2 regions of the Micromonospora pisi genome follow, and region 2 is predicted to be linked to the other one. Evidence: riboswitches for the same ligand, from Rfam matches in the RefSeq annotation. Region 2 holds a riboswitch; the other holds the start of a gene.

Region 1 (15,595 bases), 3.1 Mb from region 2:
TGCTGGGTGATCCGGTCACGTACCTCGGCCTCGTTGATCCGGGCGCACCGAACGGGTCCGTCACCGAATCCGAACTGGAACGCCGACACCCGGTCGAAGGCGTTGCCGTGCGCGCCCTCGGCGTCGAATCCGGTGCCGGCCGAGTCGCGGATGAAAAAGAGGGTGGAGAGGATCTGGTTGAGTCCGGGGCCGGTGGAGATCTGGAAGTGCGGCGCGTTGCCCTCGGCCACCCAGCGGAAGAAGTTGCCCGCGTAGCAGTCGGCCTGCTGTTCCTTGACGATGGAACTGGTCTGCGCGGTGATGCCGCTGGCCGCACCGAGCCGGAACTGCACCGCGTGCCCCAGTTCGTGGGCGAGTACGGCCACCACCGACATCGGTCCGAAGGAGTCGTTGAGCGTGGGGAGCAGTTCCCCCCGGTCCCAGGCGACCGTGTCGTCGGCGGCACAGTAGAAGGCGTTGACCAGGCCCGCGGTGCTGGCCTGACACACCTGCACCCCGGCGCCACCGGAGTCGTACGAGATCAGCTGTCCGACCGGCTCGAACCGCTTCCCGAAACTCGCCGGAAGCTGTTCGGACCAGTACCTCTGTACGTCGTCGATGGCGTTGAGGGCGAGTTGGTCGATGGCTCCCCGGTCGCCGCCGAACGCGGTCAGCCGCGAGTCACCGGCGCCCGGCCGGGGTCCGCTCTCGCCGGTGGTGATCTCCAGGCCGGCGACCTTGGTCGAGCTCCAGCGTTCGACGCCGCCGGTGCCGGCGACGGAGCGGGTGCAACCCGCCAGCAGGGTGACCGCCAGCAGGACCGCCCCCCATCTGATCCGATGAGCGGACCGCGTCATGTTCACACACCATCCCGAGCTTGTCGTGTCACGTGGGTGGGCATCGTTACGACAGACGGGTGTGCGTGGCTGGCGAAGGCCAGACCGGCACACCCGTCTGTCGAACTACTGATCAGCCTTGTCGGGTCGTCGCTCAGCCGAGGAAGACCGACGCGACGGCGTTGTCGAAGTTGACCTTGGACAGGTCCCGTACGTCACCGTTGATGACCAGCGAACGTCCCTTGCAGTTCGCCTCGGACCAGATCTTGAGCGAGCCGGGGGCGGCAACCGAGGAGGTGACCCCGGGGCGGCTGAGGTTCTGGCAGCCGCTGCCACCGACACCCTGGGAGGCACCGTTGTCGCTGAAGTTGGCGTCGTCGAAGAGAACCGCGCTGGTGGCTGGGGTCGCCTGCGGGGCGTCGCCCGCCGGGGCGTCGTTCCCACCGGCCGGCACGCCGGCCTTGGCGCCGGTCGGCGTCACGCCGAACCAGGTGCCGCCCACACCCTGGCCGAGGGTGTCACCGCGCTTGGTGTCCTTGGCGAAGCGGTAGACCGGCCAGCCGCCGATGGTGACCTGACGGGTGCCGTCGGCCCGCTTGACCGTACCGATCGCCGACTTCTTGATGCCGGCGATGAAGATCTTGCCACCGGGTGCGACGGTGACCGGCGGCCAGGTGACCGCGCAGTCGCCGTTGCAGTTCGACCTGGACGGGTTGGCGGTGTCCTTGTCGAACCGGTAGAGGGTCAGTCCGGCGCCGTTGACGACAACCGGGTCGAGGTCGCCGGCCCTGCTGGCGGTGAGCTGGACCCACTTCTGCGCCGACTGCAGCTTCGCGCCGGTCGCGGCGCCACCGTTGGGCACCGCCCAGTCGCCGGTGCCGGCCGGGGAGTTGTTCGACTTCGCGGTGCCCGAGAGCAGGGACAGGTCGGTGCCCGCCCCGTCGCCCTGGCCGGACGCCTGGGTGGTGGCCTGGGTGGTCGTCTGGGCGGCCGGGGCCGGCGCGGCCGGGTCCGAGCCGCAGGCCGAGAGCATCGCCACGCCAGCCGCCATGAGGACAGCAAAGGGCACGAGGTGCTTGCGCAACATTTGATTTCTCCAGTGGTCTACCCGGTTCCAGCACATCCGGAAGCCGTTCGGAGTCCACACGGAGCCCACGCGAAAACGGTTCAGTCTGTTCTCGACGTGGTTGGCGTCACGACCGTCGCGCTCACCGCACCTGGGCGAGGAACCGGGCGAGCCGCTCACTGCGCGGCGCCTCGAACACCTCGGCCGGCGGCCCGGCCTCGACCACGCGCCCGTGGTCCATGAAGACGACCTGGTCCGCGACCCGCCGCGCGAACCCCATCTCGTGCGTGACCACCACCATCGTCATCCCCTGCGCGGCCAGGTCCGCCATCAGCGCCAGCACGCCCTTGACGAGTTCGGGATCGAGCGCCGAGGTCGCCTCGTCGAAGAGCATCACCCGCGGCGACATCGCCAGGGCACGGGCGATCGCGACCCGTTGCTGCTGGCCTCCGGAGAGCTGGGCGGGACGTACGTCGGCCTTGTGCCGCAGGCCGACGATGTCGAGTTGACGCAAGCCCAACTCGGCCGCCTGGTCGGCCGGAAGCCTCCTGAGCTGCCGGAGCGCCAGGGTGATGTTGCGCAGCACGGTCAGGTGCGGGAAGAGGTGGAACCCCTGGAAGACCATGCCGATCCGCTGCCGCAGCACGTCCGGGTCCTGCCGCAACACACTCTCGCCGTCGAGGAGTACGTCGCCACGGTCCGGCTCCAGCAGCCGGTTGAGCGTACGCAGCAGAGTGGACTTGCCCGAACCGGAAGGGCCGATGACACAGGCCGTCTCACCCCGCGCGACATCGAGGTCGACACCGCGCAGCACCTGGTGTCGCCCGAAGGCGAGGTGGATGTCCCGTGCCGCCAGGCTGAGCGACTCGTACGAGGTCGGGACCGTGGTTCGTGCCCGCTGCTGGTCTCGCTCAGTCACGACCCACTCCTGTGTCCACCGTGGCCGGCGCGCCGGCCGCTTCGTACGTCTCGGGCTCCTCGTCGGTGGCGCCGACGGGCCCCCGCCGTAGCCGCCGGTCGATCCAGTTGACCAGGTGGGTCAGCGGCACCGTGATCACCAGGTAGCAGAGGCCGGCCAGGAGCAGGGCGGACTCGTTGCCGGTGTTGGCGGCGTGGTCCTGGCCGATCCGGAACAGGTCCCGTTCGCTGGCCAGCAGCCCGAGGAAGTAGACCAGGCTGGAGTCCTTGATCAGCGCGATCAGCTGGTTCACCCAGGCCGGCAGGATCCGTCGTACCCCCTGCGGAATGATCACCAGTCGCATCGCCGTGCGGTGGGACAGGCCCAGCGCCCGGCTCGCCTCCAGTTGGCTGGCCTCGACGCTCTGGATGCCGGAGCGGAAGATCTCACCGATGTACGCGGCCGCGATCAGCGACAACGCGAGGATGCCCAACGGGTACGGGTTCGGTCCCCACCAGGCCATGCCGAGCGGCGCGAGCCCCACGCCGATGAGCAGGATGGTGACGGCTGCCGGCAGGCCCCGGAACACGTCCGTGTAGACCCGCGCGGGCCAACGCAGCCAACGGGTCCGAGCCAGGCCGGCGACGGCGAGCAGCATCCCGAGCAGGGTGCCCAGGACCGCCGAGACGACCGCCAGCAGCAGCGTGTTCCGGAGGCCGATCGTGAGCATCTCGGGTAGGGCTTCGCGCATCGACCCCAGGTCGAAGAACGTCTCCCAGAGCGTCTTGAGGGTATCCATCGCCTTACCTGTCTCGGACCCGTTGGGCGTTCACCGGTCGGTCAGGCCGACGGAGTGGCTGCGGGGGTGGCCGACGGGCCGGCCTTGACCGGCGGGAACGCAACCGCACCGCTGCCGGGCTTGAAGGTGTCCGGGACCGGACGGCCGGGGTAGTACTGCTCCTGGAGCCGGGTCCAGGTGCCGTCCTCGATCACCTGGTCCAGGCCCTTGTTCAGCAGTTCCCGCAGCGCGTCGTTCCCCTTGGCCACCACGTACGCGGTCGGCGCGGAACTGAGCTGCTTCTCCACCAGGACGATCTTGCCGCTGCTCTCCTGTGCGGACTTCTCACCGATCTCGGCCGGCGAGATCCAGGCGTCCGCGGTCTTCGCCTTGAGCTGGTTGATCGCACCGTTGTAGTCGGGCACGCGTACCGGGTCGAGACCCTCCTTGGTGGCGTAGTCGTCCTGCACGGTCCCCTGCACCACCACCACGCGGGCGCCCTTGAGCTGGTCGAAGCCCTTGATCGGCGAGCCGGCCGGTACGTCGAGACCGAAGTAGCCGAAGTCGTACCCGTTGCCGAAGTCGACGGTCTTCTTGCGCGCCTCGGTGATGGTGACCGACGAGCTGCCGACGTCGAACTTGTGGTTGTTGACCTGGGCGAGCAGCGCCGAGAACTCGGTGCCGACGAATTCGACCTTCAACCCGACCTTGCCGGCGACAGCGGTCAGCAGGTCGTTGTCGAAGCCGGTGAACCGGCCGTCCTTGAGGTAGACGTTCGGCGGGGCGTCGCTCAGTGTTCCCACCCGCAGGGTTCCGGGCCGCAGCAGGTCGTACGGGTTGTCGGCGGAGTCGGCGGCGGAAGAGCCGCAGGCGGCGGCGACGCCCAGCAGTGCGATGGCGGCGAGACCGGAGAGCAGGCGGTTGAACGGACGGGTAGAGCGCATGCGGATACTCCAACTTCAATCACAAATGGCGGCACCCGGAATGGGAACCGGGGCACGACGGAATAAGGCATGGCCAATCGAGCGCCGTGCCCAGAAAATTGCGGAATTGCCGGCGGATCAGACCCGTCGGTGGAGGTGGTCAGCCGTGGCCACGACAGAGCATCGTGCTCGTACGGCAGAGGTCGATATGCCGGCGGCACCAGTGCCAGACGGCGTGCGGGGTGCCGAAACGGGCGGCGCGTGGTCCACGCATGGAACAACCTCCATCGGTCCTGGCGGTAGCACCCGCACCCGTTAGGGGGGTTGCTGCGATATCGACGAGCCAGGTCTCTCAATCGCTCTGGATGGGCTGCGTCAGCCTACTCAATCCACTGCGGGCAATTCCAGTCGGATACCGCCACGACGCCTGTGGCGCTCGCCACCACCCATTCCGACTCATCGGTGGCCGGGCGGAGGACGGGGGAATCCGGATGGCCACGACAGCGTTGTTGACCACGGAACGACTGGAAAGCAACCTGAAGCCGGAGGAGATCATGAAGGTTCGTAGTTCGCTACGCGCACTGAAGCAGCGGCCGGGTTCGGTGGTCGTACGTCGGCACGGCAAGGTGCTGGTCGTCAACCGCACCAACCCGCAATGGAAGTCCCGCCAGGGCTGACGCCCGGGGGAATGTTCCGGCACGGCTGGGGTAGGCGACCTCCGTGCCGGGAACGGATGACGGGCCCGACCAGGAACGAACGGGACGGGGTGGGGCTCATGTCGCGGCACGGGACACGGCGCGACGGCCCGGGCGGGCGCTCGGGCCCACTCAGCCGACTGACCGACGGGCTCCTGGCCGGCGCCGTGGCCACGCTCGCCCGCGAGCTGGTCAGCAACCTGGACGTGGCGGTACGGGCCCGGCCGATGAGCGACACCCACCAGCGCGCGGTGCAACGACTGGCCGAGGTGACGCGGGTGAGTCTCGGTCCCGAGGAACGGGCCGCCGATCGCCGGGCCGGCCTCGGCCCGGTGCTCGGCTACGTCAACGGGGTGTTGACCGTGGCGGTTTTCGCCGCGGCCACCTTCTGGTGGCGTCCGCCGGCGCCGGTGGCGGCGGGCATCGTCGCGATCGGCGGAATGCTGGTCGCGGACGGGCAACTTGCCGCCCTGGGAGTGACGAACCCCCGCCGCTGGCGGGCACAGGACTGGCTGGAGGACGCCGTCCCGTACCTCGCCTACAGCCTCACCGCCGTCGCTGCCCTGGACAGGATGGATACGCTGCGGCGGGCGGGACGAAGCCCGGGACGACCGCGCTGACCGCCCGTTCACCGGGTCACACCGAGTGTTCACCGGCCGTTGGGCCGAGGCGATCTGGACACCCCGCCCGACCGACCCGCTAATGGAGATCACCTCCAGTCGCTGGGCTTCCAGATCGGCCGGAGTCATCCCATGTCGCCACAGAACCTTCGTGTCCTGCGACCGCTCGCGGCCGGACACCGGGATCCCGCACCCATCGGAGTCCATAGTGGACGTCGCGGTCCTCACGGAGGCTACAGCCACCGCCTACGTCGCCGCCGCCGGTTACCGGGTCGGCCCGGTCGGCCGGGTCGGCGTGGAACTCGAGTACGTCGTGCGGGACCCGGCGTACCCGCTCGACCGGCCCACCGCCGACCGCCTGTACGCGGCTCTCGGCCACCTGGGCGATCCGTTGCCCGGCGGCAGCCGGATCACCGTCGAGCCCGGTGGTCAGCTCGAACTCTCCTCCGCCGTCGGCGTCGATCTGGCCGCCTGCGTCACGGATGTGGCCGGCGACCTGGAACTGGTCCGCGCCGCGCTCGCCGCCCACAACCTGGTGCTGGACGGCACGGCCCTCGACACGATCCGGGCGCCACGGCTCATCACCACGCATCCGCGTTACCTCGCCCTGGCGGCGTACCACGACCGATCGGGTCCCGGCGGTCGCACCGTCATGTGCAACACGGCCTCCGTGCAGGTGTGCGTCGACGCCGGGGACGAGTCCGACGACTGGAGCGCGTACGACCGCCGCTGGCGGCTCGCGAACGCGATCGGCCCGGTGCTGCTCGCCTCGTTCGCCAACTCGCCCCACGTCACCCGTTCCGGCACCCGCTGGGTCTCCTACCGGCAGGCACTGCGGTTCAGCACCGACGCCAGCCGGACCCGCGCGCCGCGTACCCGTACCGAGCCGCGTAGCGCCTGGGCGCGGTACGCGCTCGACGCCCGGGTCGCGCTGATCGCCGAACCCGAGCCGATGCCGTGGCTGGCCCCGACGGGCCTGACCATGCGGGACTGGTTGCGCGGCCACGGTCCGCGCCCGGTCACCCTCGACGACCTGGAGCGTCACCTCGCCACCCTGGTACCGCCGATCCGACCCCGCGGCTACCTGGAGTTCCGGATGATCGACCAGCAGCCGGGGAACGGTTGGATCGTGCCGGCGGCCGTGGTTACCGCCCTGATGGACGACGCGGGCGCGGCGTACGCCGCCGCCGAGGCGACCGCCCGTCTCGGGCACCTTCGCCTGCACCGCAACTGGCTCACCTCCGCCCGCGAGGGTCTGACCCACCCCGGCCTGCACGCCGCCGCGGTCACCTGCTTCACCGCCGCCGCCGACGCGCTGCCCCGGCTCGGCGCCCCGGCACCGGTACGGGCGGCGGTGGCCGACTTCATCGAGCGGTACGTGCTGCCCGGCAGGTGTCCCGCCGACGACCCCGGATCCCGCGCGATAGCGGCTTTTGCCCATGATCCGGCAAATAGCGATTGATTGATGTTGAATTGGCGGCGTATGCTGCCTGTCAAGTTGATGTGTCAACGGGCCTGGTCCCGACCCCGCCGCACCTGAGCCACCGCCGGAACGGGCGCCACGGCAACGGTTCCCGCACTACGCCCGCCGGCACCGAGCGGATCACTCGCGGGAGGCCGGGATGACCACATCACCGCAACGCATCCGACGCAACCGGTCACCCCTGTCCACCGTCGCGATCCGCCTCGGCCTGCTGGCCCTGGTGTCGTACCCGGTCTTTCCCTGGACGGCGGAGTCCACCGTGGGCGCGGCGCGCTCCAGTGAGACGGGACGGACGTCGGATCCCGTGGGCGGCGGCCTCCCGCCCCGTACCCCATGGGTGCCCTGCCTGACCATCGTCGCGGTGCCGGACGCGGCCGGGCTGAGCGTGCCGAAGGCCCGGTGCCAGTACGGCACCGGCAACCCGGCCGACGCTGCCGAAGACACGCCGGCGCCCGGCAACCGCCATGGCTCCTCGTACCGGGGCGGGTTCCAGCGTGACCGCCCCGACGCGGGCCGGCCGGACCAGCTCGACACCTCCTGGGACCGGGCCGCCGACATCTGGGCGGGCCACGGCCCCCCGGTCTCCGGTGGGTCGGTCCGCGACGCCCGGACCGACCAGCTGTTCAGCTAACCAGGGTTGCCGACGGTGAGCCGGACGGTGAAGCCGTCCCGACTGTCGAAGGCGACGTGGTCACAGAGCTGATGGACGAGCCAGAGGCCACGTCCGCCACTCGCGGCCTCCGCCGTGGGAAGAAGCCCGGCGTACGGGTCGGTCGGGCCGGAACCCTTGTCACTCACGGTAACCACAATGCGGTCGACGCCGGCCCAGAACCGGACCCGCACCGGGGGGCGACCATGACGCCACGCGTTGGTGACCATCTCGCTCACCGCGACGACCAGGTCGTCGATCTCGCCCCGGGAGAGGGCGCCGTGATCGGCGTACGCCACCGCGGCGCGTGCCTGCGCCGGCGACGGGTCGAGCAGTTCCACCACCGGTGGCGTCCCCTGGATCGGGTCGATCGTCACGGATCTCGGTTCGCCGAGGAACTCCACCGGATCGGTGTACCCCGCGCTGCGCGGGTGCCCCCCGTCGGCTGTCGCCACCCTCGGATGCGTACGGGCCACGTCCCGCAGCACGCCACCGGGGGTGATCCGGGTGTCGTACGCGCACATGCTCCAGAGCGGGAACTCGTCGTACGCGTGGTTGATCGCGGCCTCGTACCGCGCCCACCAGTCCCAGGTCGCGCCGAACGCCGGCCGGGGCATCTCACCGATGATCCGGACCTGCCGGGCACCGTCGCGAACGTAGTCCGCGAGCAGTTGCCGGTAGGACCGGATCGCGGCGGCCGGGCGGGCGTAGAGACCGTCCCCGACGAGGTAGGAGATGCCCGGCTGGTCGGCGACCGCTCCGCGTACCAGGGCGGCACTCCGCTCCCCCAGCGACACCACGGTCGGCTCGCCCGCCTCGACACCGCCGAGCAGGAACGGCACCACAACGGCCAGGAGTTCCTCGTCCGAGTCGTAGTAGACAGCCTCGTGGTAGTAGCCCCGATGGCCAGCCGCCGCGCCCGTCCTCATCTCGCCCGCCCCACTCGCACCACACCGCGCCCCGGCCACTCGAGCAACCGGCGCGACAACCGGGCTTGATCATGTCAGATGCCCCGTCGCCAGGCTGTACCCAAGACGACAGCAGCGCCGGGCAGGGGATCAGCGCGGCGGGACGAAGGACCTGGACCGCCACCGGTCGGTCGGCACCACCGGCTGTCCCCGGCGCCGCAGGTGGGCACCGAACTCGCGCTGCGCACCGGGCAGGCCGTGCACCAGCATCACCTGCGCCGCCCCGACGTCATCGATGATCGAGGTGAGACCGGTGCGGTCCGCGTGCGCGGAGAGACCGAACTTCGCGATCCGGGCCTTGACGTCGACACTCTCCGTGTCGAGCACGAACGTCGACTCCCTGCCCTCCGCCAGGTCGAGCAGCGCCGCTCCGGGGGACTCCGCGTCCTGGTGCCCGGCGAGCAGCAGTGCCGCGGTCGGGTCCGGCAGGATCGACCGCCCCCACACCACGGCGGGTCCGGCGGTCAGCATGCCAGAGGTGGTGACGATGACCCCACGCCGGAACGCCGCGATCAACTCGCGACGCTGGTCGGGCGCGACCTCACGCACCTGGTCGCCGTAGATGCGCAACGGGTTGTCGCCGTCGGCCGTCTGCTGCTCGTAGATCCGGGTGATCCGCCGGGCCATGCCGTCGATCAGCACCGGTACGTCCGGCAACCGGTTACGCAGCGTCAGCGCCACCTCCTGTGCCCGGCCCAGCGCGAACGCCGGGACCAGCACCCGCCCTCCCGAGGCGACGGTCTCGGCGACCGTCGCGATGAAGTTCTCCACCTCGGCGCCCCGTCGGGAACGGGTCGGCCGGCAGTACGTCGACTCGATCACGAGCAGGTCGGACCCGCGTGCCCGGTCCGGCACGACCAGACCCGGTACGGTGGCCTGGGCCAGGTCGGAAACGTCGCCGGTGACGGTGACCCGGGTCGCCCCGGCGCTGATCACGACGCCGGCGGCACCGAGGATGTGGCCGGCGGGGAAGAGCTCGACGGTCACCCCGTCAGCGACCTCGACCACCCGCCCGAACTCGGTCGGTCGGATCCGACGCTGCGCCGCGAGCACCTGCGGCTGGCCGTACGGCGGCTCGACAGCCGGCTCCCCCGCGGGCAGGTACCCCTGGCGGAGGCGGTCGAAGACCCGTACCGAGTCCGCCCACATCGTCGGCAGCAGCGCGGCGGTGTCCTGGGTGCAGAGCAGGGGCAGACCCGGGTGGTCGGCGACCAGCGCCGGAACGTACCCCGCGTGATCGCTGTGCGCGTGCGTGATCACGATCGCGTCGAGCCGACCGGCCCGGGCGATCTCGATGTCGGGGGGCCCGGCACGGTCGATCGGCTGCTTGGGACGCAGCCCCGCGTCCACCAGGATCCGGACGTCGCCGACCTCGACGAGCATGCACGACCCGCCGATGTCGGTGCCGCCACCGAGCGGCGTGAGGGCCATCTCCCTCGGACGGCTGCTCGCCACCGGGACCGGCGGCGGTGCCGGGGCCCGCAACGCGTCGAGTACGGCGAGGAACGCCTCTCGCCCGACACCGGCGGCAGCCAACGCCGCCGCCAGACGCGCCCGCGTCGCCACCGGCTCGGCCGCCAGGTCCCGGTCCGGGCCGTCGACGCCGTGCCGGTCCCGTTCCCGGGGATCCGGGTCGACCACCGCGCGGTCGGCAGCCGGGGAGAGCAGGCCGGCGAGGAGTCCGGCCGCGTACCCGAGACTCCCGGCGAGGGCGGCCGACTGGCGTCGTCGGCTGTCGAGTTCGGCCCGGAGCGACTCGATGACCGCGAGTGCCTCGTCCCGGTCGGTGACCGTCGCCGCCAACTCCTGTCGCAGCGCGTCGCGCTCACGTACCGCCCAGTCGAGCTGACCACGTGCCTGGTCCCGCGCGGCCCGGACCTCGGCGAGATGACGTGCGGCCCGTTCCGCGCGGCGCTCCTCGACGCTCGCGGCGGCCTTCGGCGCCCGCTTCGGCCGGGCCGGCGGCTCCGCCACCCACGCCAGCGCGCCCGGGTCGTCGCCGAGCAGCGCGGCGGCCTCCCCTGCCAGCGCCGGGTCAGGGTCGGTGAGCTGCCGCAACAGCGGATGACCGCCGGCCAGCTCGTCGGCGTACCTGGCGGCCAACTCGGCCCGGAGTGCGGGCACCCGCGCGATCACCGTGAGGAGCTGGGACCGGTTCGCCACGGCGAACCGGTCGTGGTCGATCCGCTGCCCGGCGTAGACCCCGGACCGCAGTACGGTCCGGGCCGCGTCGCCGGTCAACGCCGCCAGGAGCCGGCCGGGGGTCCGGGTCATCCTCGTACGGTCCGGGTGGCGTCGGCCATGACCGGTTCGACAAAAAGCTGCCCGTCCTCGGCGCTGGCGACAAGCAACCCGAGGGTACGCAGCACGTCGACCACATCCGCCGTACTGCGGTAACCGTTCCGGGTGAGCTGGGCCGGGGCGAGCGCGTCCGTTGCCGGGTCACCGGACTCCCCGTGGAGGGTGAGGTACTCGGCGATCGTCTCGGCGTCGGCGCGGTCGTCGGCGAACTCCGAGGCAAGGAACATCCAGGCCTGCTCCAGGGCGGCGTCCGCCCCGGCCCCGGACGCGGCGACCAGCGCCTCCGCGTGCACCGGGTCAGCGAGGTAGGAACGGATCCGGGCCAACGGATCGGCCCGGGTGCCGGCGTCGTTGTCGTGGGAGAGTTCCTCCGCGACCAGGTTCACGTTCACCGGCCAACCGCCGGTCGTGGCGAGCAACTCGCCCCGGGACGCGTCGTCCTGGAACGGCAGCGTCGTCTCGGTGAGCCAGAGTCGTAGGTCGGTCTTGTCGTAACGGCGCAGGCCGGTCAGGCCGGAGGAGGCGTCGGACTCCTCCGCCGCGGTCAACCAGAGCGGCGCCTGCGACGGGGTGGTGACCAGGACGATGCCGAGCGTGCCACCGGAGTGCGCGGCGATCAACTCCCGGGCGGTCCGCCAGGCGTCGCGGGCCACGTCCAGGGTCGCCGTCTTCAGGTCGACGAGCACGACGGCGTGGCCGCCGGCCGCCTTGACGGTGGCCTGCTGACAGGTGTTCCGCAGGGACGAGGGTTTCGCGTCGCAGAGGTGACTGCGGCGACTGCCGGAGTGGGCGCCGTTGTTCTCGTCCTCGATCGCCTTGATGCACCGCTCCACGGTCAGGGCCGACGACCCGGCGATCAACCGGACCTGGCTGCGGGGCGCGAGCAGGTCCGCGATCTGCCGTGAGGTCAGCGGGCCACGGGTCAGCCCGGCGCCGAACGCCGGCCGCATCAGGCTGCCGTCGAAGCTCTCCGGCAGCGGGGTCGACTCCGCCTGCTCCAGGAACTCGTCGACCTCGTCCTTCGACCCGAGCAGGTCGAGCACGTTCGGCGTACGCAGCCGGTAGCCGCCGTTGGCGTAGGAGAGCACCCCCAGGTCCACGCACTCGTCGAGCAGCGCCCGGAACTCGCCGGTGCGTACGTCCTCCGGGGCGAAGCCCTGTGGCCACCACTGCTCACACTCGGCCCGCAACTGGGTGGCTGTGAGGGCCGACCCGACGCCGTTCGCGTGCGCGTGGAACGCCACGCTGTAGGCGATGACCTTGTAGCGGGGGTCCAGGTTGAGGGTCCAGTCGAACCGCTTACGGAACGAGTTCCGCAACGCGTCGTCGGCCCAGACGATCTCCACGTCGTTGCCGGCGACGTGCTGCGGCGGCGCGCCGAGCGCCATCGGTGCCCGTTGCAGATTGCGCAGCAACTGCGCGCCGAAAAGCTGGATCAGTGCCGGCTGGTTGTTCGCCAACGCCAGCACACGGGCGGCGTGGTCGTGGCCGGTGAACTGGTAACCGAGGGCGTGCAGCGGCCGGGTGAGCAGGTCGTACGCGGGCTGCGGCGCGAGCGGCCCGACACAGACCGGGTCACCGAAGTGCGCCAGCGGATGGTTCGCCAGCCGCTCGAACCGGGCGGTCTGGTGCAGCCCGGCGAACACCACCTTGACCGCGCGACCGGTCCCCTCCATCAGCTCCTTGAAGTGGGTGACGTGGGTGAACCGGCCGTCGGTGGCGTCCGCGTCGAGGAACGAGTCCGACTCGTCCAGCAGCAGGAGCAGTTGCCGTCCCGGCCGGGCGGCGATCCACGCCGAGACGTGTCCGGTCAGCGCGGTGGCGATGTCACCGGAGGGGATCTCACTCGGCACGATGCCCTTGTCCGCGAGCCGGGGCCAGAGCGTCGTCCAGACCGCGTCGACGGGGTTGGCCTGACCGACCTTGTAGATCGACAGGTAGATCGCGTGCCGGGAGTCGCCGTCGTCGAACTCCCGGGTGGCCGCGCGCAGCAGCGCGGACTTGCCCAGCTGTCGGCCGCCGTACACGATGCAGGAACCCATCATGTCGACCACCTTGTCGCGCTCCTCGGCGCGGCCGTAGAACATCTCCTGCGGCACCAGTCCGGCGACGTCCGGGGTGAACGGTGTCGCCGACGTGAACGGCAGGGTGATCGCCATCGTGATGTCCCGGCCGGGCTCCGGCTGGGCGACGAGGTACGCGAACGCCGCGTCGTCGACCACGGCTGCGACCGGGAGTTTCCGGCCACTGCGGAACTGGCTCGCGAGTTCGCGACGGGCGGCCACGTCGAGCGTGCCGAAGTAGAGCACGACCACGGAATGGTCCGCCGGTTCGCTGCGGAGCAGTTCGACGAGTTCCTGCGGGGTCGGCGACCGCCAGACGGCGAGCAGGCGCAGGGTGTCGCCGGACGGGCTGATCGCACTGCCGAAGGCCGGGATGAGCGCCTTGCCGGAGGTCGCCCGTACGCCGGTGAGGTGCATCCAGTACGAGCGTCCGTGCGACTGCCCGCGTCGGGATCGAGGCGTGTTCGCCTTGTCCACGAGGAAACCGAGCTGTTCCAGGATGGCCTTGACCCGGCTGAGCGTGCCGCCGCCGGCCTGGTCGAAGGACTTCGGTGAGGACAGCGCCAACCACTGGCTGATCCGGCCGGAGGCGGCCTCCGGCCGGCCGATCTGGGACAGGTCGATCCTGGCGCTGGTGAGCGCGTCGACCAGGCGGCCACCGGACGGGTTCCGGCCGTCGTCGATGGCCCGCCCCAGCTCGGTCAGGAGACCCGTCTTGGGACCGGGGGCTGCCGCGGCGTTGGCGAACATCGCCGGGAAGACCGGGTAGAAGAGCCGGAGGTGGTCCACGTCGGCGCGGGGACCGGGCAGTTCGCGTCCACCCCGGACCGTCTCCAGGTACTCGTTGGCGGTGGTCAGATCTCCCGTCTCGATGCAGTGGTCGATCCGGGTACGGGCCGCCGCCGGCGCCTCGATCTCGGCGAACTGCCGCTGGATCGCCGCGATCGCCGCGCGCGCCGTCGCCTCCCGGTCCGCTTCGATCCGCCCGACCCCCTCGAGCATCGTGTTGAAGTCACGGCGGGGCCCCCGGGCGGCGGCCTCGTAGGCACGGGCCCGGGTGGAGAGGTCCGCCCACTGGTCGGCGGTCATCCGTCCGAATCGGCGGTCCGCGTCGATGCTGGCGGCGAGGGCGGCGACCCGGGCGTCGAGCTGCTCGGTGGAGTCCGCGACCGAGCGGTCCCGTGCCGTGGAGAGCCGCTGCGCGAGTTGTGGATCGGTCGGCCGCAGGACCTCGATGAGGATGTGCGTGCCGACCTGGTCGTGCTGCGTGGCCCGCTGTTCGAAGGCGGCCGTCCACCCGGCCGGGCCGGCGCGCAGCGCGTCGACCGCCACCGCGACGTCGCCCACCTCGACCCGACGGGAGAGCGTCAGCTCGGAGGTGATGGGCAGCGTCGGGGCGAGCGCGAGCGCACCGACGATGACCCGCTCGGCGGGAATCTCCGGCCCGCTGAGAGTGGCCGTGCCGTCGAGCAGTTCCAACGACTCGGTCAGCAGCGCCAACCCGGCCTGCACCGCCGCGTCCCGCGCCTCGTGGCCGGTGCCGGAGAGTGCCGCCAGCTCGTCCAGGGCCTGGCCCCGGACGGCGTTCACCCGGGTACGCAGCTCCGCCATCGGGTCGGCCATCCAGGTGCCGGCCGCCGACCTGGTCAACTTCTCGGTCGCCTCGACCCAGTTGGTGAGCAGGACGGTGACGTCCGAGGTCCAGTCCAGCACCTTCTCGCGTGCGCGGGCCTCGATCCGGCGGGTGCGCTTACCGGACTGGGGACGGCGGGTGTCCTGGTCCAGCAGGGTCTCGAGGGACGATCTGGAGCGCAGTTCGCGGATCCGGTGTCGGACGAAGCTCAGCGCCTCGACGTCGCGGGATCCGGCCGCGACGACGGCCAGCGGGGCGCCGAGGTAACCACCGGGCGCCATCCACGCCTGCCACAACTCGGTCGCGGCCTGGTATCGGATCGTCCGGGAGGGCGCGGACTGGAGCATGTCGCGGGCCACCCGGGCGAGAGCGGCGTGTTCCGCCTCCGCCTCCGCGGCCCCGGCCACCGCACCGACGCTGCTCGGCGTGAGGTAGGCGCCGTTGTAGATGGCGGTCAGCAGCGCCTCGGTGAGGTTCTCGACCGCCGAGCCGGATTTGACGATGCTGCTTGTTATGTCACGTAACGGACCGGCGGCGCCGGCGATCGGGGAGAGCAGGCCGGCGCGTACGGACGCGGCGTAGACCAGCATCTGCACGTCCAGCCGGTCGTGCAGCGCCTCGGCGTCCAGTTGGCGGACGGTGTCGGCGAAGGCGGCGGCGTTGGAGCCGGCCGAGGTCCGCATCGCGGCGGCGTGCGCGGCGA
Region 2 (15,595 bases):
TGGCGCCGCTGGCGTGGAAGTCGGAGAAGGCCGCCGACTGGTTGACGAAGACGCCACCGGTGAGGTTGCAGGAGAGGTGGACCCCGGCGTCAAGCGCCGCCGCCTCGGCCGCGTCGAGCACCTTCTCGTCGGTGGCGTAGACCGCCGCGGTCAGGGCGCCCTGCGCTCCCACGGTCTTCCGCAGGATCTCCAGGCTGTGCGCGGTGGAGTCGGTGGAGATCGTGAACGAGATCGGCCCGAACCACTCCCGGCCGTACGTCTGCGCGTCGTCCGCGCCGAGCCGGACGATGGCCGGCGTACGGACCACCGCGTCCGCATAGGTGGGGTGCGCGACCGTACGCGAGGCGAGCACCACTTCGCCGACCCCGGCCACCTCGTCCAACCGGCCGAGTACGCCGTCGTTGACGATCGCACCGGTCAGCTCGACGGCCCGTGCCGGGTCACCGGTGAGCTTGCCGACGACACCGGCGATTCCGGCGGTGACCTCGTCGAAGGTCTTGTGCCCCTGGTCGGTGTCGATGCCGGCGGCCGGGATCAGAATGTTCTGCGGCGTGGTGCACATCTGTCCGCTGTAGAGGGTCAGCGAGAAACCGATGTTGCGGCACATGCCGGCGAAGTCGTCGGTCGAGTCGATCACGATGGTGTTGACGCCGGCCTTCTCGGTGTAGACCGAGGCCTGTCGGGCGTTGTTCTCCAGCCAGTCGCCGTACTCGGTGGAGCCGGTGAAGTCGATGATCCGGACCTCGGGGCGGAGCGCCAGCGTGGTGGCGAGCTTCTCGCCCGGTTCCTCGGCGGCGAGCAGCACCAGGTTGGGGTCGAACCCGGCCTCGGCGAGCACCTCGCGGGCGTACCGGACGGTGATCGCCAGCGGCAGCACGGCGCCGGGGTGCGGCTTGACCACCACCGGGTTGCCGGTGACCAGGGAGGCGAACAGACCGGGGTACGAGTTCCAGGTCGGGAAGGTGTTGCAGCCGATCACCAGCGCCACACCCCGGGGCACCACGTGGAACGTCTTGACCATCCGCAGCGGGTCGCCCTTGCCGGCCGGCTTCTCCCATTCGGCGCTGCCCGGGTGCCGGGTCATCTCGGCGTACGCGTACGCGATCGCCTCCAGGGCCCGGTCGAGGGCGTGCGCCCCGCCGGCCTGGAACGCCATCACGAAGGCCTGCCCGCTGGTCGCGTGTACGGCGTTGGCCAGCTCGAAGATGTGCCGGTGCAGCCGGGCCAGGATTTCCAGGCAGACGCCGGCCCGGGCCTGCGGTCCGGCGTCACGCCAGCTCGGCAGCGCGGCGGTGGCGGCGGCGATCATCGCGTCGAGGTCGCCGTGCGGGTAGCGCACGCCGAGGTCGAAGCCGAACGGACTGGCCTCGGTCGCCACCCGTCCCTGGGTGCCGGGCTGGTCGAGCGGGAAGTCGGCGTCCAGGTAGGAGCGGTAGGCCGCCTCCCCCTCGGCGGCGGCGGTCTCGCCGTACACCCGGGGGCTGGGCGATTCGGGGAAGGCCGACCAGTAGGCACGCTCCGTGATCGCGGTCAGCGCCCGGGCGAGGGTGTCGGCGTGCGTGGCGTAGAGGGGATGCGGGGTCTCCGTCATCCCGCCATCATGCCCCAGCTCATCCCCGCCCCCTACCCTCCCGCCCCCTCCCCGCACCCCCGCGCGTCGATCTAGGGCAAATCAGCGCTAGTTGATCCCTAGCGGCAGCGATCTCTCCTAGATCGGCGAGGGGGTGGGGGTGGGGGGAGGGGTGGGGGTTAGAGGGTTAGTTGCCAGTTGTTCCAGGAGTCGGCGGGGCGGAAGCCGATCGCCTCGTTGATGGAGATCATGTGGTCGTTGACTCCCGCGTTCCAGGTGTCGATGACCCGGAGTTCGGGTTCGTGGGAAAGGGTCCACCGCAGGTTTTCAATCTTGGCGATGGTGCCGAGCCGGTGCCCGCGGTGGTTCGGGTCGACGATGGTGATCTGCTGGAAGGCGTGCCAGGACGGGGTCGCACCAACGTCGATCATGGTCCAGGCGACGAGCCGACCGGTCCCGTCGTGGCGCAACCCGCTGCTGTAGAGACGGCGCCCGCGTACGGCCAGCGCCGCGTCGACCGCCAGAATCCGTTCCCCGTCCGGTTTCGCCGCCTCCCACTCCAGGTCACCGAGGGGGGCGTCCTGGACCAACCGACCGTCGAGGTACGCGATGTCGTCGAGGTACTCGGCGGGCGCGCTGCCGATCCAGCGGACCAGCGAGTAGCCGTCGGCCCGTCCCCAGGCGTCGGCGAGCAGTTCGTCGAGGTGCGACTGGTCCAGGGCGGTGAGGTCGAGCCGCCGCCGGACGTCGACCAGCGCGTTCTTCGCGCCGACCGAGGCGGCGAACGCGGCGGCGGGGTCCTCCCGGGGCGGCTGGCCGGGCAGTACGTCGACCGAGACGGTGTTGAGCCGCTTACGCCCCAGCTCACGGAGGGTACGCAGGCTGTACTCGAAGAGTGCCCGCCCGACGCCGCGACGCCGGTACTCGGGCAGCACCTCGATGTCGATCGAGGCGTTCTCGGTGTTCTCCAGCTGCGGGAGTTCGATGGCGAGGTAGCCGACCGGGCGACCGTCGAGGTGGGCCAGGACGAACCGGTCCTCTTCGCCGGGCATGGGATGGCGTAGCTGGCCGAGGAACCGTTGGCGACAGAGCGGGGGGAAGTCGGGCAGGTCGGCCGCGATGACTGCGGACCGAATCGCGTACGCCTGCTCGACCGCAAGGTCGTCGGCGACGTCGAGTGGGGTGACGGCGATGCCTACGGGGGTGGCGGCGGTGTCCATGTTCCCGAGGGTGCCCGGCCCGTACGAGGAACGCGAGCGAATTAGTTCCGCTCAGCTCCGCCGACGTTGGTCGGGAGGACGCTCGCACAACGCCTCCGGCGTCGGGTCGTAAGAGCTTGAAAAGTCTACGGCGATGCGTCCTCCCGCACGGAGCATTTTGCGTCGCCCGATTCGCGACGTCAAGCCCTTGCCGGGGTCTTTTGCTAACGGGTGGCAAATCGGCAACTACCCAGCGCATCGGACACATCCACCGGTCAGCGGACTTGCCCCGTCCGAACGGCTGACGGCACGCTCCCGGCAAGCGGGCGGCCGTCAGCCGTCGTTGCCGACATGGCCGGACGGGCAGACCGGCGGAGGGGCAGACCGGCGGACAGGCCGGCTCAGCCCAGCAGGCCCGCCTCACGGGCGGCCTTCAGCGAGGGCTTCACCCGGTACGTCGGACCGACCAGCGACGCCACCGCGTCGATGGTCTTCAGCCCTTCGCCGGTGTTGTAGACAACCGTCTCGGCGGTCGGGTCGAGCCGCCCGCTCGCCACCAGCTTGCGCAGGCAGGCAACGGTCACCCCGCCCGCCGTTTCGGCGAACACACCGGTCGTACGCGCGAGCAGCCGGATCGCGTCGCGGATCTCGTCGTCGTCGGCGTACTCCATCCAGCCGCCGGTACGCCGCACCGCCTCCAGTGCGTACAGGCCGGCGGCCGGGTCGCCGATGTTGAGCGACTTGGCGATCCCGGTCGGCTTCACCGGAACGATGGTGTCGGTGTCGTTGTGCAGGGCGGTCGCGATCGGGTTGCAACCGGCCGACTGGGCGCCGAAGACTTTCCAGCCGTTGGCCGGCGCCTCGACCAGGCCGATCTCGACCAGCTCACTGAACGCCTTGTCGACCTTGGTGAGCAGCTCACCGCTGGCCATCGGGATGACCACCTGCTCGGGGATGCGCCAGCCGAGCTGTTCGGCGACCTCGTACCCCAGGGTCTTGGACCCTTCGGCGTAGTACGGCCGGACGTTCACGTTGACGAACGCGGTGTCCTCGAACTCGTCGGTCTCGACCAGTTCGCCGCAGAGCCGGTTCACGTCGTCGTACGAGCCGTCGATCGCGACCAGGTCGCCGCCGTACACCGCGGTCGTGATGACCTTGCCCTGTTCCAGGTCGGCGGGGATGAAGACGATCGACGGGACGCCGGCGCGGGCCGCGTGCGCGGCGACCGAGTTGGCCAGGTTGCCGGTGGAGGCGCAGGCGAACCGGCTGAAGCCGAGGCCCCGGGCGGCGGTGAGCGCGACCGACACCACCCGGTCCTTGAACGAGTGGGTGGGGTTGGCGCTGTCGTCCTTGACCCAGAGCGGCGCGGTGATGCCCAGTTCGGCGGCGAGGTGCGGGGCGGCTACCAGCGGGGTCAGGCCGGGGTCGAGGGTGACCCGGGTGGCCGGGTCCTGGCCGGCGGGGAGCAGGGCTGCGTACCGCCAGATGTTCTGCGGGCCCGCCTCGATGTCGGCCCGGGTGACCTTGGACAGGGCGTCCTGGTCGTAGGCGACCTCAAGCGGGCCGAAACACTCGTAACAGGCATGCTGGGCGATCAGCGGGTACTGCGCGCCGCAGCCCCGGCAGACCAGCGCACGCGCCGGGTTGGCCGAGGTTTCACCGCTGGTGGGAGTCTGGGTTTCGCCGAGGGTCGCAGTCATGCGATGCCGTCCTCTCATCTTTCCCCTGGACCGCACGGTGCGGCGGGGACGGACTTGGCACCTGCCTCGCCCGGCTCGTCATCGAGCCGGCGGGTGGTTGCCGGGGCTTCATCGGGCCGTATCCCTCTGCCCCTCTGGATGAGGTATTCAGTTGTGTGCCCGATCCTACGGGTGAACCCGCCTCCGGCCCAGCACCCGCCGCCCCTTGTGACCCACACCCCACGCTCCGTGCCGCGCGGAGCACGGCCCGGAACATCCATCGGGTACGTGGGCAGCGGCTAGCTGACCACGTCCTTGCGGGTGAAGCGCCAGAACGCGAGGCTCCAGAAGATGGTGGCGTAGCTGATCGCCGAGATGCAGCCGCGTACCACGTCGTCGGTCTGCACCGGCGTGGAGAGCAGCCCCAGCCAGGCGGTGCTGTAGTGGGTCGGCAGGAAGTCGCGCACCACGCCGAGCGCCTCGATCTGGTCCAGGATGCTGGAGAGGATCCAGAGCAGTACGGCGCCGCCGACCGCGCCCAGGGCCGCGTCGGTGGAGACCGAGAGCAGGAACGCCAGTCCCGCCACCACCAGCAGCGCCACCGCCAGGTAACCGACGATGCCGAGCAGCCGCAGCAGCCCCTCGGCGGCCGGGATCTGGGCCGCGACGGTGCTGCTCAACGGCTCCCAGCCGTAACGCAGGGTGCCGAGCAGCAGCGCGGTCCCGACCAGCAGCAACAGTGCCAACCCGGAGTACGCCAGCGCTACCACCAGCTTCACCGCCAACAGCCGGGCCCGGGGCACCGGCACCGCCAGCAGGTACCGCAGGCTCCCCCAGCTCGCCTCGCTGGCCACGGTGTCGCCGCAGAACAGCGCGACGACCACGACCAGCAGGAACGACGCCGACACAAAGAGGCAGAACAGGGCGAAGTTCAGTCCACCGCTGGTGGCGAGGTCGATCAGGCTGGCGAACTCGCCGTTGCCGTTGTCGTCGTCGCCACCCGCGTTGAACTGGAACGCGATCAGGACGATCAGCGGCAGCAGCACCATCGCGGCCAGGGTCAACTGGGTACGTCGACGCGCGAACTGCCGGCGCCACTCGGTCACCACCGACAGTGTCGCCCCCGGCCGGTAACCCGGCGCGGCGCCCGCACCGGCAACGGTCATCTGGTCCGTACCGGCCATGTCGGCGGCCCCGCTTCCCGGAGAGTCGGCCATCGTCATCGGTCCCCGCTCCCCCGCGAGTTCTCGCCGACCAGGGCGAGGAACGCGTCCTCCAGGCGCCGTCGCGGCATCACCCGGTCCACCCCGACCCCGGCCCGGACCAGCTCGGCGACCACCTCACTGCGGGCGGTCCCGTCGACGTCCACCACCAGCGTCCCGTCACCGTTCGACAGCACCCGCACCCCGTCGAGGCGGTTGAACACGGCCCGCGCCGCCACCGGGTCGCTGACGTCGAACTGCACGCTCGGCGACTCGCCGACGATCTCCTCGACCGGTCCGGCGGCGACGATGACGCCCTTGTTGACCACCACCGCGTGGGTGCACGACTGCTCCACTTCGGCCAGCAGGTGACTGGAGACCAGCACCGCCCGGCCACCGGTGGCGTACCGGCGCAGCACCCGGCGCATCTCGGCGATCTGCGGCGGGTCGAGCCCGTCCGTCGGTTCGTCCAGCACCAGCAGTTCGGGCAGGCCGAGCATGGCCTGGGCGATGGCGAGCCGCTGCCGCATCCCATGGCTGTACGTCTTGATCCGGCGGTGGATCGAGTCACCGAGCCCGGCGATCTCGATCGCCTCGTCGAAGTGGGCGTCGGCGAGCGGTCGCCCGGTCGCCCGCCAGTACGAGCGCAGGTTCGCGATCCCGGTCAGGTGCGGTAGGAAGCCGGGCCCCTCGACCAGTGCGCCGATCCGGGAGAGTACCGGCGAACCGGGAACGAGCCGGTGCCCGAAGACGTGGATCTCACCCGCGGTCGGCTGGGTCAGCCCCATCAGCACCCGCAGGGTGGTGGTCTTGCCGGCACCGTTCGGGCCGAGCAGGCCCACCACCTGCCCCCGGTGCACCTCGAAGTCGACCCGGGAGACGGCGACGAAACCGTCCGCGTACTCCTTGCGCAGTCCCCTGATCACCAGCGGGATGTCCGCGTACTCGGCGGTGACCGAGGTGTCGTGGCGACGGTGCCGACGGCGGACCACCAGCAGGACCACGACGAGCCCGACCACGATCGCGGCGAGCAGCGCGGCCAGCGCCCAGCGCCACAGCACACCGGTGGTGGCGATCGGCTCCCCGGCCACCGTGGGCAGGGTGATCTGGTCACCGCCGAGACCGACCGAGTAGACCGCCGGTGCGACCGGGGTGGCGTAACCCTGGTCGGAGGTGGCGACCACCAGCGCGAGCCGGTGCCCGGCCTCGACCCGGTGCACGATCCCCGGCAGGGTCACCCGGACCGGCGCCGCACCGGCCAGGTCGGCCGGGAGGCCGCTCAGCCGGACCGGTGCGATCAGCCCGCTGGGCAGTTCGGCGGTACCGTCCGGGCCGAGGTCGTAGAGCTTGACGAAGAGCACCGCCTCCCCGGTCGGCGAGGCGGCCCGGACCGAGACGGTCGGCGACCCGACCACGTCCACCGGCTCGGCGAGCGGCTCGGTGACGAACCGGGCGTGCTGTCCAGGCAGGTCGCCGGCGACCCCGCCGACCACACTGGAGAGCACCCCGGCGAAGGGCACGGTCGAGATCGCTGCCGGGTTGCCGTTCGGCGGGTTGGCGATCTGCTGCGGCGGTCCGGCGACGGTGACCGTACGGATGCCGCCCCCGGCCGCGGTGTCGGTGCCGGTCAGCCCCGGGTAGTCGGCGGTCCGGAACCCGGTGGCGACCAGGCCCCGGTCCAGCGCGTCGAAGCCGGCCAGCCGGGACCAGGTGAAGCTGGTGCCGGGATCGGCCCCGTCGCCGCGTACGTAGTGGTCGAGCCACTGCACGGTGAGGAACTTGGTCCGGTCCTGGTCGGTCTGGGGCCCGGCCCCGCCGTCGTGGCCACCGGTGAACCAGGCGACCCGGACCGGGGTGCCGGCGGCGGCGATGCCCCGCGCGTTCGCGTCCGCCTCGGAGAGCGGGAAGAGCGTGTCGGCCTCGCCCTGGATCAGCAACGTCGGCGCTTTGATCCGGTCGAGTACGCCGGCTGGGCTGGAGCGGCGCAGCAGTGCGACCGCCTGCTCGGTGGCGCGCCCGGTGGTGGCGATTTCCAGGTAGGCGGCGCAGACGTCGGCGGCGAACCGCCCGCAGGCGGGGTTCGGCGCGCCGGCACCGGGACCGGTGCCCGGCCCGATACCCGGGGCGGGTTCGGTACCCGTGACGGCGCCGGGGACGGTGCCGGCGGCGGGGCCGCCGAGCCCACCCGGGCCGCTGCCGCCGCTGCCGAAGAAGATGCCGGCCCAGCCCTTCTTGAACACCCCGTCCAGGGTGGGTCGGCCGCTCGACTCGGGCAGGAACGAGGCGGCCAGGTCGTGCCAGGTGATCATCGGAACGATCGCGTCGACCCGGGGGTCCGCCGCGGCGAGCAGCAGGGCGAGGCCGCCGCCGTACGAGCCGCCGACGACGCCGACGCGGGGGTCACCCGCCGCGTCGGTGCGGATCTCCGCCCGGGCGGCGAGCCAGTCGAGCAGCCGGGCGGCGTCACGTACCTCGAAGTCGGGGCTGTCGAGGTGGATCTCGCCGCCGCTGCGTCCGAAGCCCCGCGCGGTGTACGCCAGCACGGCGTACCCCTGCCCGGCCAGGTCCTCGGCGTCGGTGCGGACCGAATCCTTTGTCCCGCCGAAGCCGTGCGCGAGCAGCACCGCCGGTACGGGCCGGTCCGCGCTGGCCCCCTCCGGCAGGTAGAAGGTCGTGTCGATGTCGACGGCCTGGTTGCCGTCCGGGCCGGACTTGAGGCTCAGCAACCGGTTCTCGGTCCGGAAGGAGTCCTGCTCGGGCCAGACCGCCCAGCCGACGACGGCGGCGAGTAACGCCACGACCAGGGCTGACGCGCCGAGCCGACGCCGGCCGAATCGGCCCTTCACGGCGTCCCGGATCGGGTCGCTCCGGACAGGACACGGTGGCGGGCACGGCGGAGCCGGGACGGCAGCGCGGAAGGCATGGGCACACCGTACGGGCCAAAACCTGTGCTGTGGCTGAGATCCGCCGTACGTCCGTCCGGTCAACCCGAACGTCGGCCAAATCGGGTCGTATGAACATCCCAGGCCCAAAGCGAGGGGGACAAATTCGGACTATGTGAATTCCGATTTACTGGACATAAAACTCAATCGATACATGTCGCTTGACAATAGGCACACAGAGTCACGATTTTGAGTACCCGTGACCACGGGAGCGCTACTGACGTGAAACCGACTGTTCGTCATGGATGGACGGAGTCGGGCGTTCAGTTAGTTTTCCGCTCCGGTGGGCGGGACCCCGGCGGCCTCCCGGCGCCCACCACCGGATCCTGGCCGTCGCCGGAGGAGATGCACGATGACAGTTCCCGCGCAGCGGCCCCGACGATGGCCGAACGCGCCCGGAAAGGCACTCCGCCTTTCCCTAGCGGTGATCTTGATAGCGCCGATCGCCGCGCTCTTCGTGCAGCTACAGGGATCGGTTGACGACGATCAGGAGTTGGCCGTCCGGGAACAGCACGGAATCGAGTACCTCCGCTCCCTCGCCGACGTCACCGTGGCCCTGACCGAGGCGCAGTCAGCGGCCGTGGCGGGCCGCCCGGTGCTCCGCGAGGCACTCGCCACCGCGGTGGAACGGACCACCGTGATCGACACCCGGCTCGGTGCCGAGCTGCGCACCCGCGAACGCTGGGCCGGCGTACGCGCCAAGATCGAGGCGCTTCCGGATCGCGGCGCCACCGCACCGGACGCCGTCTTCACCGTCTACCGCGAAGCGGCCGACCTGCTGCTCGCCCTCTACGACAAGGTCCGGGAGAGCTCCGGACTGATGCGTGACCCGGAGGCCGACTCGTACTACCTCCAGGACGCGGTCGGCGAAGAACTGCCGTTCGCCCTGATCGCGGCCGGTCGCCTCGCCGACCTCGCGGTCCTCGGCGCGGCCCGGCGACCCGCCGAACGGCTCCGTACGGTGGTCGAGCTCACCGCCGCCCGCACCTCCCTGCTCGACCCGGCCGGCGACCTGATCGAGTCCCTCCAAGCGGCGGTCGACAGCACCGAGAGCCCCAACCTCGGCGGCAACCTGCTCAACCAGCTCGACAGCTACCAGCGGGCCATCGAGGCTCTCGCCGCCGCCTCCGCCCTGACCGACGGCACCTCCGCCGCGGACCTGACCCAGATCGCGGCCGCCCGGGTCACCGCCCACGCCGCCGCCGAACAGCTCTCCACGATCATCCTCACCGAACTCGCCGCCCTGATCGACGCCCGCGTCGACCGGCTCGCCCGGGACCAGCAGATCACCATCGGCGCCGGTGTCCTGGCCCTGCTGCTGCTACTCGCCCTGATCGCGGCGATCCTGCTCGGCGGCCGGCGGCACCCGGCGGCCCCGACCGCACCGAACATCCCCGACACCCCGTCGGCCGAGGTCACCGGAACCGAACCCGGACGCTGGGACGCGCTGGTCGAATGGTCGGCCGCCGGACCGTCGGGGGCTCCCGCCGGAACGCCCGCAGCCCGGCCGGTCGCCGCCGCCGGCGCCGGTACGGGCGGCGACAGCCCCGGGACCTGGGGGCGCACCGATGCTGCTCGGTAGGCTCCGGATCCGGGCGAAGCTCGCGCTGCTCGTCATCACCCCGCTGCTCAGCATGGTCGGTCTCGCCGTACCGGTGGTGGTCGAACGGGTCAACCAGGCCAGCCGCGCGGCCGAGACGGCCGAGACCGTACGCGTCGCCGGCCGGGTCGGCTCGCTGGTGCAGGAGCTGCAACAGGAACGGCTCCTCTCCATCGGCTACCTGATGAACCTCACCGACCGCTCCACGCTGATCCAGCAGTCGGCCACGGTCAGCGACAAGATCGCCGACCTGCGGGCGGACCTCGGCGACAAGCTCACCGCGCGGGTGTCGGGCGCGGTCGCCGGGGTGCAGCAGCTCGCCGAACTACGCACCGCCGTACTCAACCGTCGGGCCACCCCGGAACAGGTGCTGGGCAAGTTCGGCCCGGTACACGTGGCGCTCATCGACGCACTCCAGCTCTCCTACGAGGTGGACACCGCCACCCCGCAGGGACGGCAGGTCGTCGCACTCGACGCGGTGCTCCGTACCGACGAGGGAATCAGCGCCGGGGCATCGATCATCGTCCTCGTGGTCGCGACCAGGAACCAGGGCGCGATCACCGCGTACATCAGCAACATGGCCGCGCTCCAGGTCAGCACCAGCCAGTTCAGCGCCTTCGCCACCCCGGAACAGAACGCGCTCTACCGGCTCGTCGAGGACGCGGTGGCGAACCGCACCAGCCCCGAGTTCCTCACCACGTTCGCCCAGGACCCCGAGGGCACCATCGCCGGCTTCTCCATGGCCCGGCTCTTCCCCGCCGTGTCGTCCCTGATCACCCTGGGACAGTTCGTGGAGAAGCGGATCGTCACCGACGTCATCGCCCAGGTCACCGCCGAGCAGCGCGCCGCGCTGACCACCGCGTACTGGGTCGGCGGGCTGGTGCTGTTCATCCTCCTGGTGGTCGTCCTGCTGAGCCTGGCGGTGGCCCGTACGGTCGCCCGCCCGCTGATCCGGCTCACCCAGTCGGCCGACCGGGTGGCCCGGGTCGCCGAGGGCGAACTGGTCCGGATCGCCGACGACGAATCCGAGTCGGTCACCCCGATCCGGCTCGACCCGGTCGACATCCGGGCCAAGGACGAGGTCGGTGACCTCGCCCGCGCCTTCGACCGGGTGCAGGGAACAGCGGCCCGGCTGGTGGAACGGCAGGCGGCGAGCCGGCGCAACGTGGCACAGATGTTCGGCCACGTCGGCCGGCGTACGCAGAACCTGGTCGGCCGGCAGATCGCGTTGATCGACCGGCTGGAGCACCAGGAGACCGACCCGACCCGGCTGCAACACCTCTACCGGCTCGACCACGTCTCCAGCCGGCTCCGGCGCAGCGCCAGCAGCCTGGTCGTACTCTCCGGTTCTGCCGGCGCCGACGGACACGTGGCACCGATGCCGCTCGGCGACGTCGTCCGGCTCGCCCTCGGTGAGATCGAGGACTACACCCGGGTCGACGTCGGCGTACGGATCGACGTGGGGGTCGCGCCCGCGGTCATCGGCGATCTCGTACTGACCCTGGCCGAGCTGATGGAGAACGCCACCGCCTTCTCACCGCCGCACACCCGGGTGACGGTCTCGGGCGAGACCGTCGAGGGCGGTGTCCGCCTCACCCTTGTCGACCACGGGATCGGGATGAACGCGGAGCGGTTGGCCGAGGAGAACGCCCGGCTGACCCGACGGGAGCGGCTCGACCTGGCCCCGACCGAGGTGCTCGGACTCTTCGTGGTCGGCCGGCTGGCCCGCCGGCACGGCTGGCGGGTGACGCTCTCGGCGACCTCCGGCGGCGGCGTCACCGTCAAGCTGGACATCGCGGAACGGCTGCTGGTGGCGCGGCGTACCGAGCCGTCGCCGGTCGCGATCGCGCGGGTCAGTGTCCCGCCCGCGTCGCTCAGTTGGCCGGCCGGACCGCCGGCCGCCGAGCCTCCGTCCGCCCCCGCCGCGCCACTGCCGTCCCGGCTGCCGTCAACGCCGGTCCCGGCCGACCTGGTCGGCGTCACCGAACTCAACGCCACCCCGGTCGCGGCGCCACTGCCACCGCTCGCCCCCACCGCCCTGGCCGGGCCCGGTACGGGGACCGAGGACCCGGGCGTCGCCGGCACCGGCCCCCGGCCGGAGCCGGTCGAGCCGGCCGGCGCCACCATCGCGTTCGCCCCAGCCGCGCCGACCGTTGCCGGCATGGCTACCGAACCGGTCTTCGACGCCGCGCTGCTGCACCGGGCGAGCCAGTCGCTCGCCGCCGGGGAGCCGTGGAACGCGTTCGCCGAAGCGCCCGGTGACGGACCCGACGGACCGACCAGCGCGGTCGAGGACCCGGGCGGCACGGCCGGGCCGGCACCGACCACCGGGGCACCCGGGTCCGACGACGCGAGCGCGGCGAGGGCGATGGGACTGCGCCAGCGGGTGCCCGGCGCGCAACTGCCGGTCAAGCCCGGTGCGGCCGCGAACGGCCGGGGCCCGGGCCGCAACAGCGGCCCGCAGCCGGCCGATCCGTCCGTCGTGCGTGCGTTGATCGAGGAATTCGAAGCCGGCGTACGCCGCGCACATCGCCAGCAACCAGCGACGGCAGCCACGACCGGGGCGACCCCCCGGGGTACGGCGCCGGAGGTCGCGCCGATCGGCGCGGGGCCGGTGCAGCTCACCCGGCGGGTCCCCGGCTCCAACCTGGACGTGTCGGGACCGACCCCCCGCTGGGACCGGCCACGGTCCTTCGCGGCCCGCGTGGACGATCCCGAAGCGGTCCGCGACCTCGTCACCCAATTCGAGGCCGGGGTGGCCCGCGCCCTGAGTGAAGTCCGCCCCGACCACCGTCACGAAGAGGAAACGCCACGATGACCAGCCCCTTCATTCGCGACAGCATCGAACGTGAGCAGCCCGGCACGGCTACCGCGGAACTCAGCCAGGAGGCCCGCACCTTCAACTGGCTGCTGGACTCGTTCACCACAAACACCGCCGGCGTGGTCGAGGCGATCGCGGTCTCGTCCGACGGACTGCTGATGGCGATGTCGGCGATCAAGGACCGGTCCAACGCGGAACGACTCGCCGCGGTGGTCTCTGGCATGACCAGCCTGGCCGGCGGAGCCGCCAACTGGTACTCGCTCGGCGGCCTGAACCGGGTGATCGTGGACATGACCGACGGCTACCTGCTGGTGAGTTCGATCAGCAGCGGCTCCGTACTCGGCGTGGTGGCCGACCGCTCGGCCAACCTGGGCACCGTCGCGTACGAGATGACGCTCTTCGCGGGCCGGGCGGGCAGTGCGCTCACGCCCCGGCTCATCGTCGAGTTGAAGAACTCCGTTCAGTCGTGACCCGGCCCGCGGCCGGCGCCGGGCGGGAGCCCGAGCCGGCCATCCGGATCCGCCCCTACCTCCAGGCGGCGTCGGTGCCGGGCGTCGGTGATCCGGAGATCGACAGCACCGACCCGGAGGCGTTGTCGGGCGTGGCCCCGCAGGGTCTGCGACCGTTCGTGCTCACCGCCGGCCGGGTGGACAGTGTCGACCCGGCGATCTGCCTGGAGACGCAGGTGACGGCCCGACCGGACGGGCCGTCCTGGACCAGCCCGCCACTGGGGCGCCTGGCACCGGAACTACAGGACATCGTCACGCTCTGCGCCGAACCGATGTCGGTGGCGGAGATCTCCGCTCGACTGCGGTTGCATCTCGGCGTCACCAAGATCTTGGTCGGTGACCTCCGGGCCACCGGTCACCTCGATGTGCACACCTATGACATCGAGGATGCCCACGACCCCGACCTCATTCTGCGAGTGATCGATGGACTTCGTGCGATCTCCTGACTGGCCGACCAGCCCGACGGCCAGTTCCCCCGTGAACAGCGCGCCCAGTCGGTACGGCGGGCCGACCAGTCACGGCGGCGGGCCGGGCGGCAACGGCGGCCCCGCCGGGTACGCCGGCCCCGCCACCCCGGCCCGGCACGCGCGGCCGACCGTCACCACCGATTACGGCGAACCGGCCGGTGCCGGCGGAGCCGCCCCCAGTCGTCCGAAGGCCGCACCGATCCCGGTGAAGATCCTTATCGCCGGTGGCTTCGGCGTGGGGAAGACCACCACGGTCGGCGCCATCTCGGAGATCGCGCCGCTGACCACCGAGGCGGAGATGACCGCCGCGGGGATCGGGGTGGACGATCCGGGTACCCGCTCGGAGAAGACCACGACGACGGTGGCGATGGACTTCGGCTGCGTCACGATCGACCGCAGTCTGAAGCTCTACCTGTTCGGCACACCGGGGCAGTCCCGGTTCGGTTTCATGTGGGATGACCTGGCCAGGGGGGCGCTCGGGGCACTTGTCGTCGTCGACAGTGCCCGGCTCGACGACTGCTACCCTGCGATCGACTTCTTCGAGCGCGCGAAGCTACCCTTCGTTGTCGCGGTCAACGCGTTCGACGGGCAACTGGCCCACGATCTGGATTCGATCCGTTGGGCCCTGGCAATCGGCGAGCACGTACCGTTGGTGCGGTTCGACGCCCGCGACCGATTGTCGGTACGCGACGCCCTGTTGGTCGTCCTGGACCGCGCACTCGATCGAGCGATCCGGGAGCGGGAGACGTGAGCCGGTGACCATGGCATGGCGTTCGGGAAAGGTGGCGTGATGCGAGGCGAACTGGACGACGCGCTGGCCCGGATGGCCCGGCGTGAGGAGTTGCTGCGACGACGGGCCGCTCCGGTCGGGGAGGGCAACGCGCCTGCGGCCGAACCCGCAGGCCCGGCCGGTCAGGGCGGGCAGCCGCCGGTGCCGGGCACCCGTTCCCCGAACGCCGGTCTGCGGCCACCGCCGCAGACCGTCCACTCGTCGACCGAGGCGATCCGGTCCACGGCCCGGTCCCACTCCGACGGCTTCCGTCCCGCCGCCGAGGCCCACCGGCCGCCGGCCGACCCGGTACGCGCGGCGGCCGACGACGTGGTCGAGGCGGTACGTCGGGTCCTCGCCCACCACCCGGGAGTGACGGTTGACCTGAGCGTGGAGCAGGGCGGTTCACGGGCCGCGATCCGCGTCGGTTGGTCGGAGGGCACGGTCACGATGCTGCCGGTCAACGAGCCGCCGGCCTGGGTGGCTCCGCCGGAACCACCGGCCTGGCCGTTGTCGGTGCAGCCGATGCCGGCGTGGAGTGCCACGGTCGACGAGCGCCCCGGTGACTCGGCGGCCCGGCTGGCCGAGCTGATCCGACGCGATCCGTCACTTCTCGGCCGTCGGGAGGAGTAGCCGCCGGTTACGCTCGGCCGGTGGCCGAGCCCGATCTCATCCTCACCGCGAACCTGCGTTCGGCGACCCTGGACGCGCGTCGGGGGATCGTACGGCTGCACCCGAGCGTGCTCGCCGCCCTGGGCCTGCACCCCGGCGACCCGGTCCGGCTGACCGGTCGCCGGACCACCGCGGGCATCGTGGCCCGCGCCGAAGCGGGCGCCG

The links. Region 2 has a riboswitch for S-adenosylmethionine ahead of thrC (threonine synthase). Riboswitches for the same ligand answer to the same signal wherever they lie in the genome.
Region 1: linked by a shared signal. The riboswitch ahead of BDK92_RS02740 (ABC transporter substrate-binding protein) and the one ahead of thrC (threonine synthase) in region 2 are both predicted to bind S-adenosylmethionine.

Annotation. Positions count from the first base shown of each region.
Region 1 covers NZ_RBKT01000001.1:652,077-667,671, forward strand. The annotation lists gene BDK92_RS02720 (neutral zinc metallopeptidase) at 1-836, opposite strand, end outside; gene BDK92_RS02725 (hypothetical protein) at 970-1,902, opposite strand; gene BDK92_RS02730 (amino acid ABC transporter ATP-binding protein) at 2,024-2,800, opposite strand; gene BDK92_RS02735 (amino acid ABC transporter permease) at 2,793-3,578, opposite strand; gene BDK92_RS02740 (ABC transporter substrate-binding protein) at 3,620-4,501, opposite strand; SAM riboswitch class I at 4,762-4,852, opposite strand; gene BDK92_RS02745 (ribosomal protein bL36) at 4,972-5,157, shown strand; gene BDK92_RS02750 (hypothetical protein) at 5,256-5,795, shown strand; gene BDK92_RS02755 (glutamate-cysteine ligase family protein) at 6,004-7,257, shown strand; gene BDK92_RS02760 (hypothetical protein) at 7,418-7,909, shown strand; gene BDK92_RS02765 (anti-sigma factor RsbA family regulatory protein) at 7,906-8,856, opposite strand; gene BDK92_RS02770 (MBL fold metallo-hydrolase) at 8,986-11,169, opposite strand; gene BDK92_RS40060 (hypothetical protein) at 11,166-15,595, opposite strand, start outside.
Region 2 covers NZ_RBKT01000001.1:3,782,729-3,798,323, forward strand. The annotation lists gene paaN (phenylacetic acid degradation protein PaaN) at 1-1,591, opposite strand, end outside; gene BDK92_RS15870 (GNAT family N-acetyltransferase) at 1,750-2,790, opposite strand; gene thrC (threonine synthase) at 3,171-4,469, opposite strand; SAM riboswitch class I at 4,481-4,614, opposite strand; gene BDK92_RS15880 (ABC transporter permease) at 4,748-5,665, opposite strand; gene BDK92_RS15885 (alpha/beta fold hydrolase) at 5,668-8,508, opposite strand; gene BDK92_RS15890 (hypothetical protein) at 8,945-10,174, shown strand; gene BDK92_RS15895 (sensor histidine kinase) at 10,161-13,010, shown strand; gene BDK92_RS15900 (roadblock/LC7 domain-containing protein) at 13,007-13,483, shown strand; gene BDK92_RS15905 (DUF742 domain-containing protein) at 13,480-13,968, shown strand; gene BDK92_RS15910 (GTP-binding protein) at 13,946-14,740, shown strand; gene BDK92_RS15915 (hypothetical protein) at 14,780-15,391, shown strand; gene BDK92_RS15920 (AAA family ATPase) at 15,412-15,595, shown strand, end outside.